DNA from 3 places in the Streptomyces vulcanius genome. Region 3 is predicted to be linked to each of the others. Evidence: riboswitches for the same ligand, from Rfam matches in the RefSeq annotation. Region 3 holds a riboswitch; each other region holds the start of a gene.
What was found. A riboswitch is a leader RNA that binds a small molecule or an ion and turns the genes downstream of it on or off. The one in region 3 is predicted to bind cyclic di-AMP.

Region 1 (5,637 bases), on a different contig from region 3:
GGGGTGGTGCGTGAGGCGTGGTCGCCGGGTCGGCCGGCGGTCGGGTCCGCCTCGACCCGGGCCCGGTCGGCGGCCGACAGCCGGGACAGCAGGCGGCGGGCCGTGTCCAGCTTGCCGGTGATCGTCTTCTTGTGCTTCTGCAGCTCGGCCTGGCGGGTCTTGAGGGAGGACAGTTCGACGCGCGCCGCGCCGCGCAACTGCTCGATCTCGCGGAGCTGCCGGCGGACCCGGGTGACGGCGGCGGACTGGCGGTCGCCGGCGCGTTCGGCGAAGGAGGCGTTGTCGAGGAAGGTGTCGGGGCGGTCGGAGAGCGCCAGTTGGACTGCGGGGTCGAGCCCACCGTCGCGGTACTGGGCCGCCGCCATCGAACCCAGTTCCTCCCGGGCGGCGTTGAGCTTTTCCTCCTTGCGGGCGGCCTCGTCCCGCAGTGTTCTCAGGGTCCGCTCGGCGGCCGTGGCCTTCTCCTGCGCGCCGTTGTACTTCTCGGTGGCCGTCTCCGCCTCCTGGTAGAGCTTGTCCACCTTGGCGTTGACCTGTGCTGTCGTCAGCTGCGGTTCGGCCTGTCCGGTCCCGTCGAAGGCCGTCGCGGTCGCGGCTCCCGCGAGGGCGAGGGTGAACGCCGTGCGAGCGGTGTTGCCGCCGAGCGGGCGCTGACGGGACTTACGGTGCACTGCCACGTGGGACTGCACGTCCTTTCGTACGACCGCCTCGGCCGTGCGGCCGTCGGACGAGGGCCGTCGGACGGACACACGGGGTGTCAGACGGTCCGCCTCGGCCGTCGCTGGGGAGCGGACGGCGACCGAGGAGAGCGGCTGACGCGTCCGGCGGCGGCCCGCACAGGGGGAGCAGGCCACCGCCGGACTTTCTCGGCGGTGGTGGCCGACTGCCGCCCCTGGCCCGGGCGGCGGTGGGGAGCCGGTCACCTGGGGAAGGACGCTAGGCCCGGCTGTGTGAGGTTGGTTACGTGATGTGCGGAAATGGCACGATCGGATCGCCGGGCGACCGCATCCGCCCAGTGCCCTGGGCTGGTGCGTCGGGTTCGCGCGGGGCCCTGACCGATGCGGGGATTGGGGACATCGGGCCGCGGCGAGCTGCTATGGCACATATATCCAAGCCGGGGCACATGCGGAGGGGCGGTGTCGGGCGGCATGTGCCCGTCTGATTAGCATCCGGCCTCATGGACGTACTCATCCACCTTTTCGTCGGTCTGCACATCATCGGCATCGCCGCGCTCCTGGGCGGCTTCCTCACGCAGATGAAGGCGATGGGCCAGGGCACGGCCCGCTTCGTGCCCGCGATGCTGCACGGTGCGGCGACGATGCTCGTCACCGGCGTGATCCTGGTCGGCCTCAACCAGGCGGACGACCAGCACGTCAACAACATCAAGATCGGCGTGAAGCTGGCCCTGCTGATCGTGATCCTCGGCCTGGTCTATGTGAAACGGGACGACGAGAAGGTGGAGAAACCCCTGTTCGGCCTGGTCGGCCTGCTGACGGTGGCCAACATCTTCATCGCCGTCCTCTGGACGTAGATCTCGACGATCTCGTCACTCGCGACGCCTCGGCCACCGCGCCCGCCGCGACGGCCAGCCAGGCGGCCGCCGCGACCCACAGCAGCACCTGCCCCGGCCCCTTCAGCCCAGGGGCGTCGACGGCGGTGGCCACGGCCGTCAGCCCCGCGGCCGTCATCCCCATCGGGAACACCGTCGCCCACCGCCGTACGTCGTAGCGCGGGCGCGGCCATCGCACCTCGGCGAAGAGCAGCACGGCGTACCAGCACAGGTCGAGCACCAGCAGCGCCACGGTCACCGTGCGCAGGACGCCCCGGTCGTCGTCGTTCCACAGGTACAGGCTCCCGGTGTCGGCCGAGAGGAGCTTCGCGCCCGCGAGCGCCGAGACGGCGAGCGCGCCGCCCGCCACCCACTGGTCCCCGGCGCCCACGACGATCTGCCGCCAGTCGAACCGGATCAGCATCAGCCCGTAGAGCACCAGCCCCAGCCAGAACAGCACCAGCGCGGCGCGGGCCGGCCAGGCCACCGACTCGGCCTCGGCGAGGCTCGCCCCCAGCACCGCGAGGCTCTGTGTGGCCACGCAGCACAGGAACACGGCCCCGGGCATCCGCCGCTCCCAGTGCCGCATGACGGGCACCATCAGCACCGGCCACAGCACGGCCGCCAGGGCCAGCAGCACCGCCGCCAGGGTCTGCCACCCCAGGGCCGACGCGGCCGTCCCCAGCACGGCCGTAGCGGCCACCGCCGTGAGCGCCCCCGGCGTGCCCGCCTCGGCGCGCCACCGCGCGCGCTCCCGCACGAGCCGTACGACGAACTCCACGCCCAGCGCCACCCAGCCGACGCCGGCCAGCGCCAGCGTCACGCGCGACAGCACCTCGTAACCCGTGAGCCGCAGCCCGACGGACAGGACGCCGGTCGCCAGTACGGCGGCCCCGGCCACCGGCGGACGCCGCGCCCACCAGGCGCGCAGGGAGGAGGGGGAGCCGGACATGATGCCGATGCTAAGGAGCACGGCACGGCTTGCGGGAGGGCACGCGCGCGGGAGCGACGAAATACGCGCGGGCGCAGGACAGACGGGGGCGCCGTAGGCGCGTGCTCAGGCCGGTCGCACCACGCTGTGGATGCCCGACTCGCCGTCGTAGTAGATCGACTCCTCGCGGACGTAGGCGCCGGGCTTCGGCGCGTGGATCATCATCCCGTTGCCGATGTAGACGCCGACGTGGCTGACGTCGTCGTAGAAGAAGACCAGGTCGCCGGGGCGGGCGTCGGAGAGGGAGACGGTGGTGCCGGCGTTCACCTGGTCGTAGGTCGTGCGCGGCAGGGAGACGCCCGCGGCCTTCCAGGCGGCCTGGGTGAGGCCGGAGCAGTCGTAGGAGTCGGGCCCGGTGGCGCCCCAGACGTACGGCTTGCCGATCTGCGCGCGGGCGAAAGCGAGCGCCTTCTCGGCCTTGGTGCCGTACGAGGAGTCACTGGAGGACGACGAGGACGACGAGGACGTGGACGACGAGGAAGACGTGTCCGACGACGCGGCGGCGCTCTCCCGCTCCGCGGCAGCCTGCTGCTGCGCCAGTTCCGCCGCCTTGCGCGCGGCCTCCTCCTGCTTCTGCTTCTCGATCGCCGCGAGCCGCGCCTTCTCCTGGGCCGTCAGCTGCGACAGCAGCTCGCGCGCGTCGCTGAGCTTCTTCTGGACGGTCGCCTTGGCGGTCTTCAGCTCGCTCTGCGTGTCATTGAGCGACTCGAGGCTCGCGGTGGCCTCCTGGCGCTTTTTCATCGTCGCCGACTGCTCGGTGACGAAGTCGTCGACCGCGTCCTTCTGGCGTTCGGTCAGCCGGCCCATCAGCTGGGTCTGGTCGAAGTAGTCCTGCGGGGAGTCCGCGAGCACGAAGGTCGACGTGTCGGGAGCGGAGGCGCCGGTGCGGTACTGGGCGGCGGCGTAGGAACCCAGTTCCTCGCGCGCCTCGTTGAGCTTCTGAGTGCGCCGGGCGACGTCGTCGAGCAGGCCGTCGACCTGCTTGCGCTGTTTGGTCGTCTTCTCGCTGGCGGCGTTGTACTTCTCGGTCGCCGACTCCGCCTGGCGGTAGAAATCGTCGACCTTCTTCTCCACCTCCTCCAGGCTCGGGTTGCCGTCGTCGGCGGGCGCGGCGTTCGCCGACTGGGAGAGCAGGGCCACGGAGGTGAGGGCGGCGGTGGCGAGGGCGGGCGTGCGTATGCCCGCCACGCGCGTGCCCGGGAAACGCGGCTTGCGGTGCTGCGACGCCAAGACTGGCGACTCCTTCCATCGTCCGCCTACCGGGTTAGCTGTCGGGTTCGGGCGGATGGGCGCCCTACGGCCGTGTCCCGCAGGGGAGTCGGGCCGATTCACCCCAGAGTTTCGGTGGGTCCCCGGCTCCGGCCGCCGCTCAGGGGGCGCACCGGATTCGGCGGAGGCCGTGCGGCCCGGCGAGGTTCGCCGGTGGGGATCCGTGTGGCCTGCTCGGCACGGTAGCCAACTCGTGTGGCTCCTGTGAAGGTTGATGGGCGATATGCCCGATACATTTTCGTGACCTTGAGCGAAGCCCGCACGTGGGATCACCTGCTGTGATAGCGCCGTGCCGGAAGGTGAGGGCGGCGATGTCCGGGGGACGGCGACGCGTTGTCAGTGGGGCACCCTAGACTCGGAGAGCGATGAGCAGCCTCTTTGACGACAGCTTCCTGGCGAACCTCCAGGCCCCCGCCGGCCACGAGGAGGAACCCCCGCCGCCCGAGGGCGATCACACTCCGGAGCCGCTTCCGGACGATCTGTTCGGCGGGAAGTTCGACATGCCCCCGGACCGGGACGCCCGCGGCCGGGACACCCACGGCCAGGGTGCCCAGAACCAGGGCGCTCACCCCCGGGACGCCTACTACCGCGACGGCGCCCCGCGCCCGGTGATCGACGCGGCAGCGCTCCTGGAGGGGCTGAACGACAACCAGCGCGCGGCCGTCACGCACGCCGGCACCCCCCTGCTCATCGTCGCCGGGGCCGGCTCCGGCAAGACCCGTGTGCTCACCCACCGCATCGCCCACCTGCTCGCCGAGCGGAGCGTCCACCCGGGCCAGATCCTCGCGATCACCTTCACCAACAAGGCCGCGGGCGAGATGAAGGAGCGCGTCGAACAGCTCGTCGGCCCGCGCGCCAACGCGATGTGGGTGATGACCTTCCACAGCTCGTGCGTACGCATCCTGCGGCGCGAGTCGAAGAAACTCGGCTTCACCTCCTCCTTCTCGATCTACGACGCCGCCGACTCCAAGCGCCTGATGGCCCTGGTCTGCCGCGACCTGGACCTCGACCCCAAGCGCTTCCCGCCCAAGTCCTTCAGCGCCAAGATCAGCAACCTGAAGAACGAGCTGATCGACGAGGAGGACTTCGCCGCCCAGGCCACCGACGGCTTCGAGAAGACCCTCGCCCAGGCCTACGCCATGTACCAGTCGCGTCTTCGCGAGGCAAACGCGCTCGACTTCGACGACCTGATCATGACGACGGTCAACCTGCTGCGCGCCTTCCCGGACGTCGCCGAGCACTACCGCCGCCGCTTCCGGCACGTCCTGGTCGACGAGTACCAGGACACCAACCACGCCCAGTACGCCCTCGTGCGCGAGCTGGTCGGCACCGCCGAGCACCCGGTGGACGTACCGCCCAGCGAGTCCGACCTCCAGCCCGCCGAGCTCTGCGTCGTCGGTGACGCCGACCAGTCGATCTACGCCTTCCGGGGCGCGACGATCCGCAACATCCTCCAGTTCGAGGAGGACTACCCGGACGCGACGACGATCCTGCTCGAGCAGAACTACCGCTCCACGCAGACGATCCTCACCGCCGCCAACGCGGTCATCGAGCGCAACGAGTCCCGCCGCCCCAAGAACCTGTGGACCAACGCGGGCGCGGGCGCGCGCATCACCGGCTACGTCGCCGACACCGAGCACGACGAGGCGCAGTTCGTCGCCGAGGAGATAGACCGTCTGACGGACGCGGGCGACGCGAAGGCGGGTGATGTCGCCGTCTTCTACCGCACCAACGCCCAGTCCCGTGTCTTCGAAGAGATCTTCATCCGTGTCGGCCTGCCCTACAAGGTCGTCGGCGGCGTCCGCTTCTACGAGCGCAAGGAGGTCCG
Region 2 (5,637 bases), on a different contig from region 3:
TCGAGGGCGGTGAGGACACGTATGCCCCGCTCGGAGTCGAGGTGCTTCGCGGCGCCTGCCGCCCGGGCGCTGTCCACCGTCGTACCGGGCCGGTACTTGCCGGTGAGGAAGCCGGACGCGAGCGCGTAGTAGGGGACCGCGGCGAGCCCGGCCTGGGAGGCGAGGTCCTGGAGTTCGCCCTCGTAGGTGTCGCGGGAGACCAGGTTGTAGTGGGGCTGGAGGGCGACGTAGCGGGCGAGGCCCTCGCGGTCGGAGAACTCCAGGGAGGCCCGGAGGCGTTCGGGGGAGATGTTGGAGGCGGCGATGTGCCGCACCTTGCCGGCCCGGACCAGTTCGTCGAGCGCGCCGATGATCTCCTCGACGGGGATCTCGGGCCTGTCGAAGTGGGTGTAGTAGAGGTCGATGCGGTCGGTGTCCAGGCGGCGCAGGGAGGCGTCGGCGGCGGCCTTGATGTTGGCGGCGCTCAGGCCCTGGTAGTCGGGGTGCTGGCTGACCTTGGTGGCGATGACGAGGTCGTCGCGGTTGCCGCGCGCCTTGGCCCACTTGCCGATGATGGTCTCGGACTCGCCGCCGCTGTTGCCCGGCACCCAGGCCGAGTAGCCGTCGGCGGAGTCGAGGAAGTTGCCGCCTGCCGCCGCGTAGGCGTCCAGGACGGCGAAGGAGGCGGTCTCGTCGGCGGTCCAGCCGAAGACGTTGCCGCCGAGGGCGAGCGGGAAGACCTCCAGGTCGGAGGCACCGAGCTTACGAAGCGCAGTAGTCGTCATGCTCTGCATCAACAACGGCTTCCGAGCGGCCCATTCCGGTGCTCACGCGAAGAACACGTGAACACCGAGCAGAGGGATTCTCCGGAGGCTCAGGGGGTTGTCAGGGGGTTCTCAGGGGTTGAGGCCCTTGCTGCGCAGCCAGGACATCGGGTCGATGCCGGTGGAGCTGCCGCCCGGGTGGACCTCGAGGTGGAGGTGGGCTCCGGTCACGTTGCCGGTGGCGCCCACGCGGCCGATCACATCACCGGTGGCGACCTTCTGGCCGACACTGACGCTGATCGACGACTGGTGGCAGAACCAGAGTTCGGTGCCGTCGTCCAGAGTGAGGATGGTGCGGTAGCCGTAGGAGCCGGCCCAGCCCGCCTCGGTGATGGTGCCGCTGTGGACGGCCTTGATGAGCGTGCCCGTGGGCGCGGCGAAGTCGAGGCCGGTGTGGTACCCGGAGGACCAGAGCGAGCCGGCCTGGCCGAAGGTCCCGGTGATGGTGTACGAGGAGGTCGGCAGCGTGTACTGCTTGGCCAGCTGGACGAGCCTCGCGGCCTCGACCTTCGCCTCGGCGGCCTCCTTGGCCTTCTGCTTCGCCTCGGCGGCCGTGGCCTTGGCCTCCTTCTCGGCCTTGGCGACGGCGGCTGCCTGCGCCTTGGCCTGGGCCGCCTCGGCGGCCTGCTGGGCCTTGGCGGCGACCTGGGTCTGCTGCGACTCGGCCTGCGCCATGATCCGGCTGCGCAGCGCCTCACCGGCGTCGGCTGCGCCGCCCTGGGGGGTGTCGTCGGCCTCGGTGCCGAAGTTGGCGAGGGCGGGTGCGGTGTCCGGCGCGTCCTCGCCGGAGACGAGGGAGCCCACGGAGGGCAGGTCCGGCATGGAGATGGCGACCGGCGGCTTGCCGGTGTTGGCGCTGGCCATGCCGCCCGCGCTGAAGGCGGCTATGACACCGACGCCGAGGACGGTGGAACTGCGGGCGAATCCGCCGCCGCCGCGCTGCTTGGCGACCCGGTGCTTGCCACGGACCGGGGAAACGGATTCCGCGGTGGGATTCCATTCCTCCCAGGGGCCCTCGTCGGTGCGGTAGCTGCCGTAGCCGAAGGTCTCGGTCTCAGGAGAGCGCTGGCTCGGCACGAACGGGGCTTCTGGGGCAGGCCGGTTGGACGCCACGCGGGCGTACTCCTTTCCTTCCGTCGCCTACCGGGTTAGCTGACGGGTTCGGAGCGGGAAGGTCTCCTACGCGCGTAAACCGTTCGTCACTCTGCGAGTTCGAGTTGACGACGGTTGCCGCGCGATTCACCCCAAGTTGGTGGTTCCCCGGTTCCCTTACGGGATTCGGCAGGTGCACACGGAGCCGTCTCTTGTGACGGCTGGGACGACCGTGCTGCGTTATCGAACGTTAATAGACCTGGGGGCGCGTTTCCAAGCTCTTCCGCCTGTTCGCACAACATTTTTGGCCAGGACTTTCGGTCCATCAGCGGTGAAAAACGGGCGAGTTGGCTGGAATGTACAGCTGGCGCACAGTCAATGGAGAGGAAACACCGAGGGCCGGAACCCTTTCGGATTCCGGCCCTCGGCCTTCAGTAGCGGGGACAGGATTTGAACCTGCGACCTCTGGGTTATGAGCCCAGCGAGCTACCGAGCTGCTCCACCCCGCGTCGTTGACTCAACTCTATCACCCGGTCAGGTGCCGGTTGACCACTCGCGCCCGCTCCACGTATTCGGGGAGTACGACGACGTCGACGCCCTCGGCCGCGAGGAGACCGTTGCCGTCCGCGGCCGTCACGAAGGTGTCGGGTTCCTGCCAGGCGGTGACCACCCGGCGGACGCCCGCGTCGAGGATGAGACGGGCGCAGGGGGCCGGGCGGGAGGCGCGGCGGGCACAGGGCTCCAGGCTGCTGTAGACGGTGGCCGTGGCCAGCCGGGGGTCGGCGGGGTCGATCTTGGCGAGGGCGGCCTCCTCGGCGTGCACCACCGGGTCGCCGGCCTCGCGGGAGTGACCGCGGGCGAGTTCCGTGCCGTCGGCGGCCACGACCACCGCGCCGACGCTGAACGCGGTCTGCGAGGGCGGGCACTCGGCGGCGAGGTCGCAGGCGAGCGCGAGCCAGCGGCGGTCGGCGGCGGAGGGGAGCGGGCCGGTGCCGGGGGCGGTGGGCTCGTAGCGCATGAGGACGACGTCCTGGATCCGCCGGGTGTCGGTGAGGCGCAGGCGTCCGCCCTGGTAGGCCCCGGGGCCGAAGAGACGGGGGGCGTCCGGGTCGCCCACGAGGAGGGGGGCGAGGACGAGCTGGAGTTCGTCGGCGAGGCCCTGCTGGAGCAGCTGGGTGTGGACGGTGCCGCCGCCCTCGACCATGAGCCGGCGTACGCCCCGCTCGTCGTGGAGATGGGTGAGGATCCGGCGCCAGTCGAGCTCGGGGCCGAGCGGGACGACGTCGGCCGCGATCCCGAGCGCGCGGGCCCGCTCCGCGCCCTTCTCGGTCGTGTAGACGGTCTTCTCCCCGCCCGTGTGCCAGAAGTTCGCCGCCGGGTCGAGGTCGCCGGAGCCGCTGACGGTGACCTTGAGGGGGTATTCCGGCTTTCCGGCCGCCACGCGCGCGGCGCGGCGGTCGGCGGAGTTCACCAGCAGACGGGGGTTGTCGGCGCGGATGGTGCCGGCGCCGATGAGGATGGCGTCCACGGAGGCCCGTACCTCGTCGACGCGGTCGAAGTCGGCGGGGCTGGAGAGCAGCAGGCGCTCGGAGGTGGTGTCGTCCAGGTAGCCGTCGAGGGAGACCGCGGCGGACAGCAGGACGTACGGGTACGACATCGGCGCGGCTCTCCTGGAGGACGAGTGGGGGCTTGGATCGCGTGGGGCTTGGATCGCGTGGGGCTTGGTTCAAGTTTGAAACAAACTTACACTGGGTGCATGACGACCCGCTGGCTCACTCCCGAGGAGCAGCGCGCCTGGCGCGCGTACATCGCCGCGACCCTGCTCGTCGAGGACGCGATCGACCGGCAGCTCCAGCGGGAGGCCGGCATGCCCCATCTGTACTACTCCATTCTGGCGAACCTCTCCGACGCGCCCGAGCGGCGGATGCGGATGACCGATCTCGCGGAGTCGCTGAAGATCACCCGCAGCCGGCTGACCTACGCGGTGACCCGGCTGGAGAAGGACGGGCTGCTGGGGCGCGAGGACTGCCGCTGGGACAAGCGCGGCAGCGTCGCGGTCCTGACGGACGAGGGCATGGCGGTCCTGGAACGCCTGGCCCCCGGCCATGTCGAGACGGTCCGCGCCACGCTCCTCGACCGGCTCACCCCCGAGCAGGTGGGACAGCTGGAGGAGATCTTCACGCAGGTCGCGCACGGTTTCCAGGGGGATGCCGGGGAGGCGGCGCCGGAGGAGCTGCCATGGCGCAGGCGTTCGTCTCCCTGTTCCGGATCTTCGTGAGCGGATCTTCGTGAAGCGGGCCACAATCCCGTTGCTTCAAATTTAAAGCATGGGGTAGGGTCTCACCCGGCACACTGCTTCAAATCTGAAGCAGCTGCCCGTACCGACCGCACACGGACCGGGAGACCCGCATGCCCGACACCCCCGCCGCCACCCAGCGCGCCCGCGTCCGGGTACCGCTGCGCTTCCCCGACGGCTACTCCGTCGACGCCGAACTGGTCACCTTCCACGGCCTGGCCGACGGACAGGAGCACATCGCCGTCGTGCTGGGCAAGCCGGGGCCCGTCCCGCTGGTCCGGCTGCACTCCGAGTGCCTCACGGGTGACGTCTTCGGCTCCGCCCGCTGCGACTGCGGTCCCCAGCTGCGCGAGGCCGTCGAGCGGATAGCCGAGCGCGGCGGCGTCCTGCTCTACCTCCGCCAGGAGGGCCGGGGCATCGGCCTCTACAACAAGCTCGACGCGTACGCCCTCCAGGACCAGGGCCTGGACACCTACGAGGCGAACTCAGCCCTCGGGCTGCCCGAGGACGGCCGGGACTACACCGCCGCCGCCCAGATGCTGCGCGCCCTCGGCGTCACCGAGCTGGACCTGCTGTCCAACAACCCCGACAAGGCGGACCAGCTGCGGACCCTGGGCATCGACGTCCACGACCGCGTCCCGACGGGCGTCTTCACCACCCCGCACAACGTCCGCTACCTGCGCGCGAAGGTGCTGCAGACCCAGCACACGCTGCCGCTGGCGGAACTCAGCGTCGGCTGAACGGCCCGTGCAGGGCGGCCCACTGGAGCAGCATGATGGTCTTCGCGTCGGCGATCCCGCCGTCGCGGACCAGCTCCAGGGCGTCCGCGAAGGGAATCTCGACGACGGCGATGTCCTCGCCCTCGGCCGCCACCCCTGCCGTCTCGACGCCGGGGGCCGAGCCGTCGTAGGGGGCGGCGAAGAAGGAGAGCCGCTCGGTGACCGATCCCGGGCTCATATACGCGTCGAACACGTGCTCGACATCATGGACGGTACGTCCGGTCTCCTCGGCGGCCTCGCGCCGGATCGCCTCCTGCGGGTCGTCGCCGTCCAGCAGCCCCGCCGCGGTCTCCAGGAGCATGCCGTCGGGGTGGCCGTTGACATAGGCGGGCAGCCGGAACTGACGGGTCAGCAGGACGGTACGGCGTACGGCGTCGTAGAGCAGGATCGTCGCGCCGTCACCGCGGTCGTACGTCTCGCGCCGCTCACGGCTGACGTGGCCGTCGCTGTGCCGGTAGTCGAAGGTGGTGCGGCGCAGCACCGCCCAGTCGCAGGCGAGGACCTCGACATCGAGGACCCGGACGCGCGGGTTGCCGGTCAGGTCCCGGCCCTGGAGATGCAGTCCGGTACGGCCACGGGCGTCGGGGGCGTCGACACCGGCGGTCATACGGGGTTCCCCTCGGGGGCCGGGATGTCGGCGAGGTCGGTGTAGACGTGCTTGCCCTGG
Region 3 (5,637 bases):
GCCAATCAGGGAATAAGCGACCACACGCGGAAGCTGCGGATGCGGAAGTGGCTCCAGGTGGTCCGGAAGGCGAAGTGCCCCCGGGTGTAGGGCTCCGGGTCGGTGTGGTCGAAGACGAGCCGCCCGTTGTTCCACCACCGCACGGCCGAACCGTCGGAGACGATCCGCACCCGGTTCGGCTCGCCCGCGACGAGCAGCGGCTCGGTGTAGTCGTGGATGAGCGGCCGTACCCCCGCCTGCCCGACGTAACGGCGCAGCCGGGTCGTGGTGTTGCTGTTGGCGCCGTAGCCGACGTAGTACGTCGTGAGGTAGTCGTACTCGGCGAGCGCGCCGCCGCGCGGGGTGGCGAAGAGGTCGTCCGGGGAGCGGACGTCGACGGCGTTCCAGAAGTTGTTGAGGTCGGAGACCCGGTCGTTGGCACCGCCCTCGGCCACGGGCGTGGCGACGTATTCGAGGACGTACGGCCCTTCGAGCGGCCGTCGGAACCAGATCGTCGCCCCGGCGGGCACGTCGACCTCCAGGACCCCGTGCGAGGCCGTGACGGTGCCGCCCTGCTCCAGCTCCACGGCCCACCGTCCGAGCCCGTGGCGGAAGTCGTCGCGGGCGATCAGCCGACCGCGGCGGGGCGCGGCGCTCACGGGCCCGGCGGGAGCGAGGGCGGCCAGGGCGGCACCTGCGGAAAGGGCTCCGAAGGCCCGACGGGTGGTGGTCATGCGAGCGACTCCTTCACTTGGCAGCACGGGATGCACATGACAGAAAGCGCTTACCCCCTACCCGCCGGGCCACCGTGCCACGCAGACGGCACACCGAAGGCCGGACCCGGGGATCGGGGTCCGGCCTTCGGCAGCGTGTCAGGCAGGTGGTGGTCGGCGGGGTCAGCCGACGGTGACGCCGTGGGAGCGGAGGTAGGCGACCGGGTCCACGTCGGAGCCGTAGTCCGGCGTGGTGCGGATCTCGAAGTGCAGGTGCGGGCCGGTCACGTTGCCGGTCGCGCCGGAGAGCCCGACCTGCTGGCCCTCGGTCACGGCCTGCCCGGCCGAGACGGAGAGCTGGGACAGGTGGGCGTACTGGGCGTAGTAGCCGTCGGCGAGCTTGATGACGACCTGGTTGCCGTACGCGCCGCCCCAGCCCGCGGAGACGACCGTGCCCGCGGCGACCGCCTTGAGGGAGGTGCCCGTCGGGACGACGAAGTCGACGCCGGTGTGGTAGCCGCTGGACCACATGCTGCCGGCCACGCGGTACCCGGTGCCGATGGTGGCGCCGGCGACGGGGAGCGTGTAGCCGCTGGAGCTGCCGGTGCCACTCGCAACTTCCTGGGTGGACGCCCCGGAGGACGACGACGCCTGCGAGTCGGAGGCCTCGGAAGACTTCGAGGCCTCGGAGGAGGACGACTTCGACGTCGCGGAACCGGACGAAGACGAACCGGACGAAGACGAACCGGAGGACGACGAACCGGAGGACGACGACGTGTCGGTCGCGGCGGCCTTCGCGCCGATCGACAGCTTGAGGCCGGGGTGGATCAGCGAGGGATTGTCGCCGACTGCCTCACGGTTGTCCGCGTACAGCTTCTGCCAGCCACCGCTGACGTGCTGCTGGTCGGCGATCTTGGCGAGGTAGTCGCCCGCCCGCACGGTGTAGGTTCTGGCGGTCGCCGTCTTCCGCGCGACCGGCACGGACTGCACGGCCTTTTGCGGAACGGAGGCGGAAACAGCGGCGGAAACGGACGCCGAAACGGATTCCGTGGTCGCCGCATGGGCGCCGGTGGCCCCCATCAACGGGAGTGCCAGGGCGGCGCCACCCGTTCCGGCGACGGCTATGGAGCGGGTGAAACGCTGGCTCTTCGGACGGCGGTGCTTACCCTTCGCGGGCATGACGAATTCCTCTCCGGCGCCTGCGAGGTGAGCTGTCGGGTGCGGACTGGAGATGTCCGGCCGCGGCAAGGCGCGGCTTTACCCCAAGCCTGTTCCGGAGACCGGAACAGGCGGTTCTACCTGTGGGTCCCCCGCTCCTGCCGGGTACGGGTGAGTGTGCGGATTCCGGACGGCGGCAGGATTAGGCGTCCGTCCGGATTGATGTGGAACGTAAGCGACCAAGACGCACAGGAACAAGCAGAGGTTGCCCTGTTGAGGCCTTTCTCTTGATCCGCTGTGAGAATTCCCAGTGACGCTCCGTTAATCAGGAGCGCGTTTTCCGCCTAACACCCTTGGAAAGCACCCGCATTACGTGAACATGACGGACAGCGCACGGTCACGAATATGACGCTGCTCACGTGGTATACCCCAGGATCCCCTATTCCAGAGCGAGTTGGAACGAAGGATCCATTCCGGACAGAAACCTCAGATGCGGCGCAGCCGGATAACCGTCGCATCGAGGTCACCGCGCAGCCCGGTCGGCAGACCATGATGGAGCAGCACCGCACCTCGGTGAACTTCGCCCGTTTCGCGGCATTCGTACGACGCTGTCGGGTCGAGTCCGCGCAGTCGCAGCGCGGGGACGGGCTCGCCGAACCGCTGCGCCTGGAGCCAGGCGAGGACGACGCTCTCGTCGCCGCGCACGTACTGGACGGCGCTCAGCCCGCCGGCCGGGGGCCGCAGCCGGTGGAGGTCGCCGTGCTGCACGAGCGGACGGATCTCCTTGTAGAGCTCCACCCACCGCCGGGCCTCGGCGAGTTCCTCCTCGCTCCACTCGGTGAGGTCGCCGCCGACCCCGAGCACCCCTGCCATGGCGCTGACGAAACGGAACCGCAGCGAGCTGGCCCGGCCGTTGAGCTGGACGTTGGGGCTGTCGGTGACCCAGGCGGCCATGACCCGGGCCGGGTGGATCTGGCTGAAGCCGTGCTGGATGTCGAGCCGGTCCAGCGGGTCGGTGTTGTCGGAGGTCCACACCTGGTCGGTGCGGCCGAGGATGCCGAGGTCGATGCGCCCGCCGCCGCCCGAGCAGGACTCGAAGGCGACACCCGGGTGGGCCGCCCGCAGCCGGTCGAGCAGGCCGTACAGGGCCCGCACATGGTCGACCCAGAGGCGCTGCGGGTAGGCGTCGTCCGGCCAGCCGGCGTCGGTGAAGCAGCGGTTGAAGTCCCACTTCACGTAGTCGACGGGCGCGCTGGAGAGGAGGCCGTCGAGCCGCTCCCAGAGGTACTCCTGAACGTCCTCGCGTGCGAGGTTCAGCATGAGCTGGTTGCGGAACTCCGTCCGCTTTCGTCCCGGTTGGAACTGCACCCAGTCGGGGTGTGCCCGGTAGAGGTCGCTGTCCGGGTTGACCATCTCGGGCTCGACCCAGATGCCGAACTGCATGCCGAGGGCGTGGACCCGGTCGGCGAGGGGCTTCAGACCGTGCGGGAAGCGGTCGGGGTTGGGCCACCAGTCGCCGAGGCCGGCACGGTCGCTGGTGCGGGCCCCGAACCAGCCGTCGTCCACGACGAACAGCTCCACGCCGATCTCCGCGGCGCGCCGGGCCAGGGTGGTCTGCTGCTCCTCCGAGATGTCGAAGAAGGTGGCCTCCCAGGAGTTGAACAGCACCGGCCGGTCCCGCTCGGCGTCCGGGACGATGTGCTCGCGCTGATAGGCGTGCCAGGTGCGGCTGGCGCCGCCGAAGCCGCCGTCGCTCCACAGACCGGCGAAGACGGGCGTGGTGAAGGACTCCCCCGTCGCGAGGCGCAGCAGGCCCGAGTCGTCGTAGCCGGCACCGCCGGTGATCTGCACGCGCGCGTCCGGCAGCTGGGCGACGGCGATCCGCCAGGAGCCGGACCAGCCGAGGGCGCAGCCGTAGACCTCGCCGCGCTCCTCGGTCGCGTCGGTGTCCAGGGCGACCCAGGGCAGGTGCTGGTGACCGGTGTGGCCGCGGCGGCTGCCGATGACCTTCTCGCCGTAGGTGAGCGGGGCGCGCGTCAGCCGGGACTCGGCGGCCCAGCGGCCGTGCAGCTGGGACAGCCGCCAGTCGTCGCGCTCGGGCAGGGTCCAGGTCGCGGAGTCGGCGCGCAGCAGCTCCACCGGCTCCTCGCCCTCGTTGACGAGGGTCGTCCAGCGCTCGACGACGTCGCCGCGCAGCCGGTAGTGCAGGGTGATGCCGAGACCGGCGTCCCGGAAGCGCAGCCGCAGCTCGGCCCCTTCTGCGTCGTACGACTCGTACGTCCATTCGGTGCCGCGGCGCTCGGCGGTGCGCACGGACAGGGCGGGCCGTACGAACCGGGGGCCGCCCTCGGCCGGGTACTCCTCGCGGCCGTCGAGGGGGGACTCGAACGAGGCGCCGCGGGCCGACGGCGGACGGGCGGCCAGGGCCACGGCGTCGGCGAGCGCGATGCGCGGGCCCCAGTGCAGGTGGAGCAGTTCGTCGGCCTCGGTGAGATGGAGGGCGTAGCTGCTCGTGGGCCCCGAAAGGACCCAGGTGCGGTCGCCCGCGACGATCTCGGGCTTCACGGTCTCGGGCATCAAACCCCCACTGAATCGAACAGGTGCAACCAAGCCCCAACATCATCAGGCGCGGACGCCCTGCCCTGCAACGGCTGTGGACAAACCGTTCACCTGGGGAGACGGAGGGATTCGTCCGCCTGTGGACAACTCGTTGCCCGGGGAATCCATGTCGTATGGTCGGGTAGGTCCGTCGGCCACCACGAGCCGTGCCGACGCGGCCCCGACCGGGAGGGAGCCCCCGTGACGCAGCAGATCCCGTCGACCGAGCCCGAACTGACCGGTGTACGCAACTTCCGTGATGTCGGAGGTCTGCCGACCGTGGACGGCCGGCGGGTGCGGCAGGGCGTGCTGTTCCGCAGTGGCCATCTCGCCCACGCGACCGACGAGGACGCCGCGTTCCTGGCTTCCCTGGGCCTGCACACGATCTTCGACTTCCGCAACGCGGCGGACCAGAAGCTGGAGGGCCCGGACGTCGAGCTGCCGGGCGTGCGCAATGTGAACCTGCCGCTGTCGGACCCGGCGGACGGCTCGGAGTTCTGGAAGATGGTCCGCGACGGCGACCTCGACCAGTTGCGCGGGATACTCGGCGACGGCAGGGGCGCGAACCGGATGATCGCCTCCTACCGCTCGATCGTCACCGAGCGCACGGCGGAGCACACCCGGGTGCTGCACTCGCTCGCCGAGGACAGCGTCCCGGCCCTGATGCACTGCGCGGCCGGCAAGGACCGCGCGGGCCTGTCCATCGCGGTGACGCTGCTGGCGCTGGGCGTGGAGCGCGAGGCGATCGTCGCCGACTACCTGGAGTCCAACGCCAAGCACCGCCGCTACCGGGTGCGGCGCAGCGGCTCGGCCGCCAGCGCGTACACGCCCGAGGTGATGGAGCTGCTCAGCCCGCTCTTCGACGCCCGCGCGGAGTACCTGACGGCGGCGTTCGAGACCATCGAGGAGACCTGGGGCGGGGTCGACGCGTATCTCGCGGAGGGACTCGGACTCGCCCCCGAGACCCGGCAGCGGCTGCGCGAGCGGCTCCTCGACTGACGCGACCGGTGCCTCTATTTGTTGGCCCCCACCTCGAACAGCAGCCACAGGAACGCCGCGAACACGTGCCCGACGGCGATGTAGATGATCAGCCGGATCCAGAGACTGCGCGGGAACCGTTCCTCCATGTCGCTCATGGCATCTCTCCAGGGGTCGGGCCCAGGCACAAGGCAGCCGTGGGGCTCTGCAG

Region 1: linked by a shared signal. The riboswitch ahead of ACFPIH_RS27180 (C40 family peptidase) and the one ahead of ACFPIH_RS50165 (peptidoglycan DD-metalloendopeptidase family protein) in region 3 are both predicted to bind cyclic di-AMP.
Region 2: linked by a shared signal. The riboswitch ahead of ACFPIH_RS40810 (M23 family metallopeptidase) and the one ahead of ACFPIH_RS50165 (peptidoglycan DD-metalloendopeptidase family protein) in region 3 are both predicted to bind cyclic di-AMP.

What each region holds. Positions count from the first base shown of each region.
Region 1 covers NZ_JBHSFK010000018.1:195,167-200,803, forward strand. The annotation lists gene ACFPIH_RS27165 (C40 family peptidase) at 1-677, opposite strand, end outside; gene ACFPIH_RS27170 (hypothetical protein) at 1,178-1,531, shown strand; gene ACFPIH_RS27175 (tellurite resistance/C4-dicarboxylate transporter family protein) at 1,509-2,501, opposite strand; gene ACFPIH_RS27180 (C40 family peptidase) at 2,607-3,770, opposite strand; cyclic di-AMP (ydaO/yuaA leader) riboswitch at 3,779-3,943, opposite strand; gene pcrA (DNA helicase PcrA) at 4,175-5,637, shown strand, end outside.
Region 2 covers NZ_JBHSFK010000036.1:97,170-102,806, reverse strand. The annotation lists gene ACFPIH_RS40815 (aldo/keto reductase) at 1-764, opposite strand, end outside; gene ACFPIH_RS40810 (M23 family metallopeptidase) at 876-1,916, opposite strand; cyclic di-AMP (ydaO/yuaA leader) riboswitch at 1,926-2,097, opposite strand; tRNA gene ACFPIH_RS40805 (tRNA-Met) at 2,331-2,404, opposite strand; gene ACFPIH_RS40800 (dihydrofolate reductase family protein) at 2,422-3,552, opposite strand; gene ACFPIH_RS40795 (MarR family winged helix-turn-helix transcriptional regulator) at 3,652-4,173, shown strand; gene ACFPIH_RS40790 (GTP cyclohydrolase II) at 4,305-4,931, shown strand; gene ACFPIH_RS40785 (NUDIX domain-containing protein) at 4,918-5,577, opposite strand; gene ACFPIH_RS40780 (DUF4406 domain-containing protein) at 5,574-5,637, opposite strand, start outside.
Region 3 covers NZ_JBHSFK010000056.1:63,346-68,982, reverse strand. The annotation lists gene ACFPIH_RS50170 (DUF6250 domain-containing protein) at 6-713, opposite strand; gene ACFPIH_RS50165 (peptidoglycan DD-metalloendopeptidase family protein) at 876-1,871, opposite strand; cyclic di-AMP (ydaO/yuaA leader) riboswitch at 1,876-2,034, opposite strand; gene ACFPIH_RS50160 (alpha-galactosidase) at 2,337-4,427, opposite strand; gene ACFPIH_RS50155 (tyrosine-protein phosphatase) at 4,650-5,447, shown strand; gene ACFPIH_RS50150 (DUF6126 family protein) at 5,462-5,584, opposite strand; gene ACFPIH_RS50145 (helix-turn-helix domain-containing protein) at 5,581-5,637, opposite strand, start outside.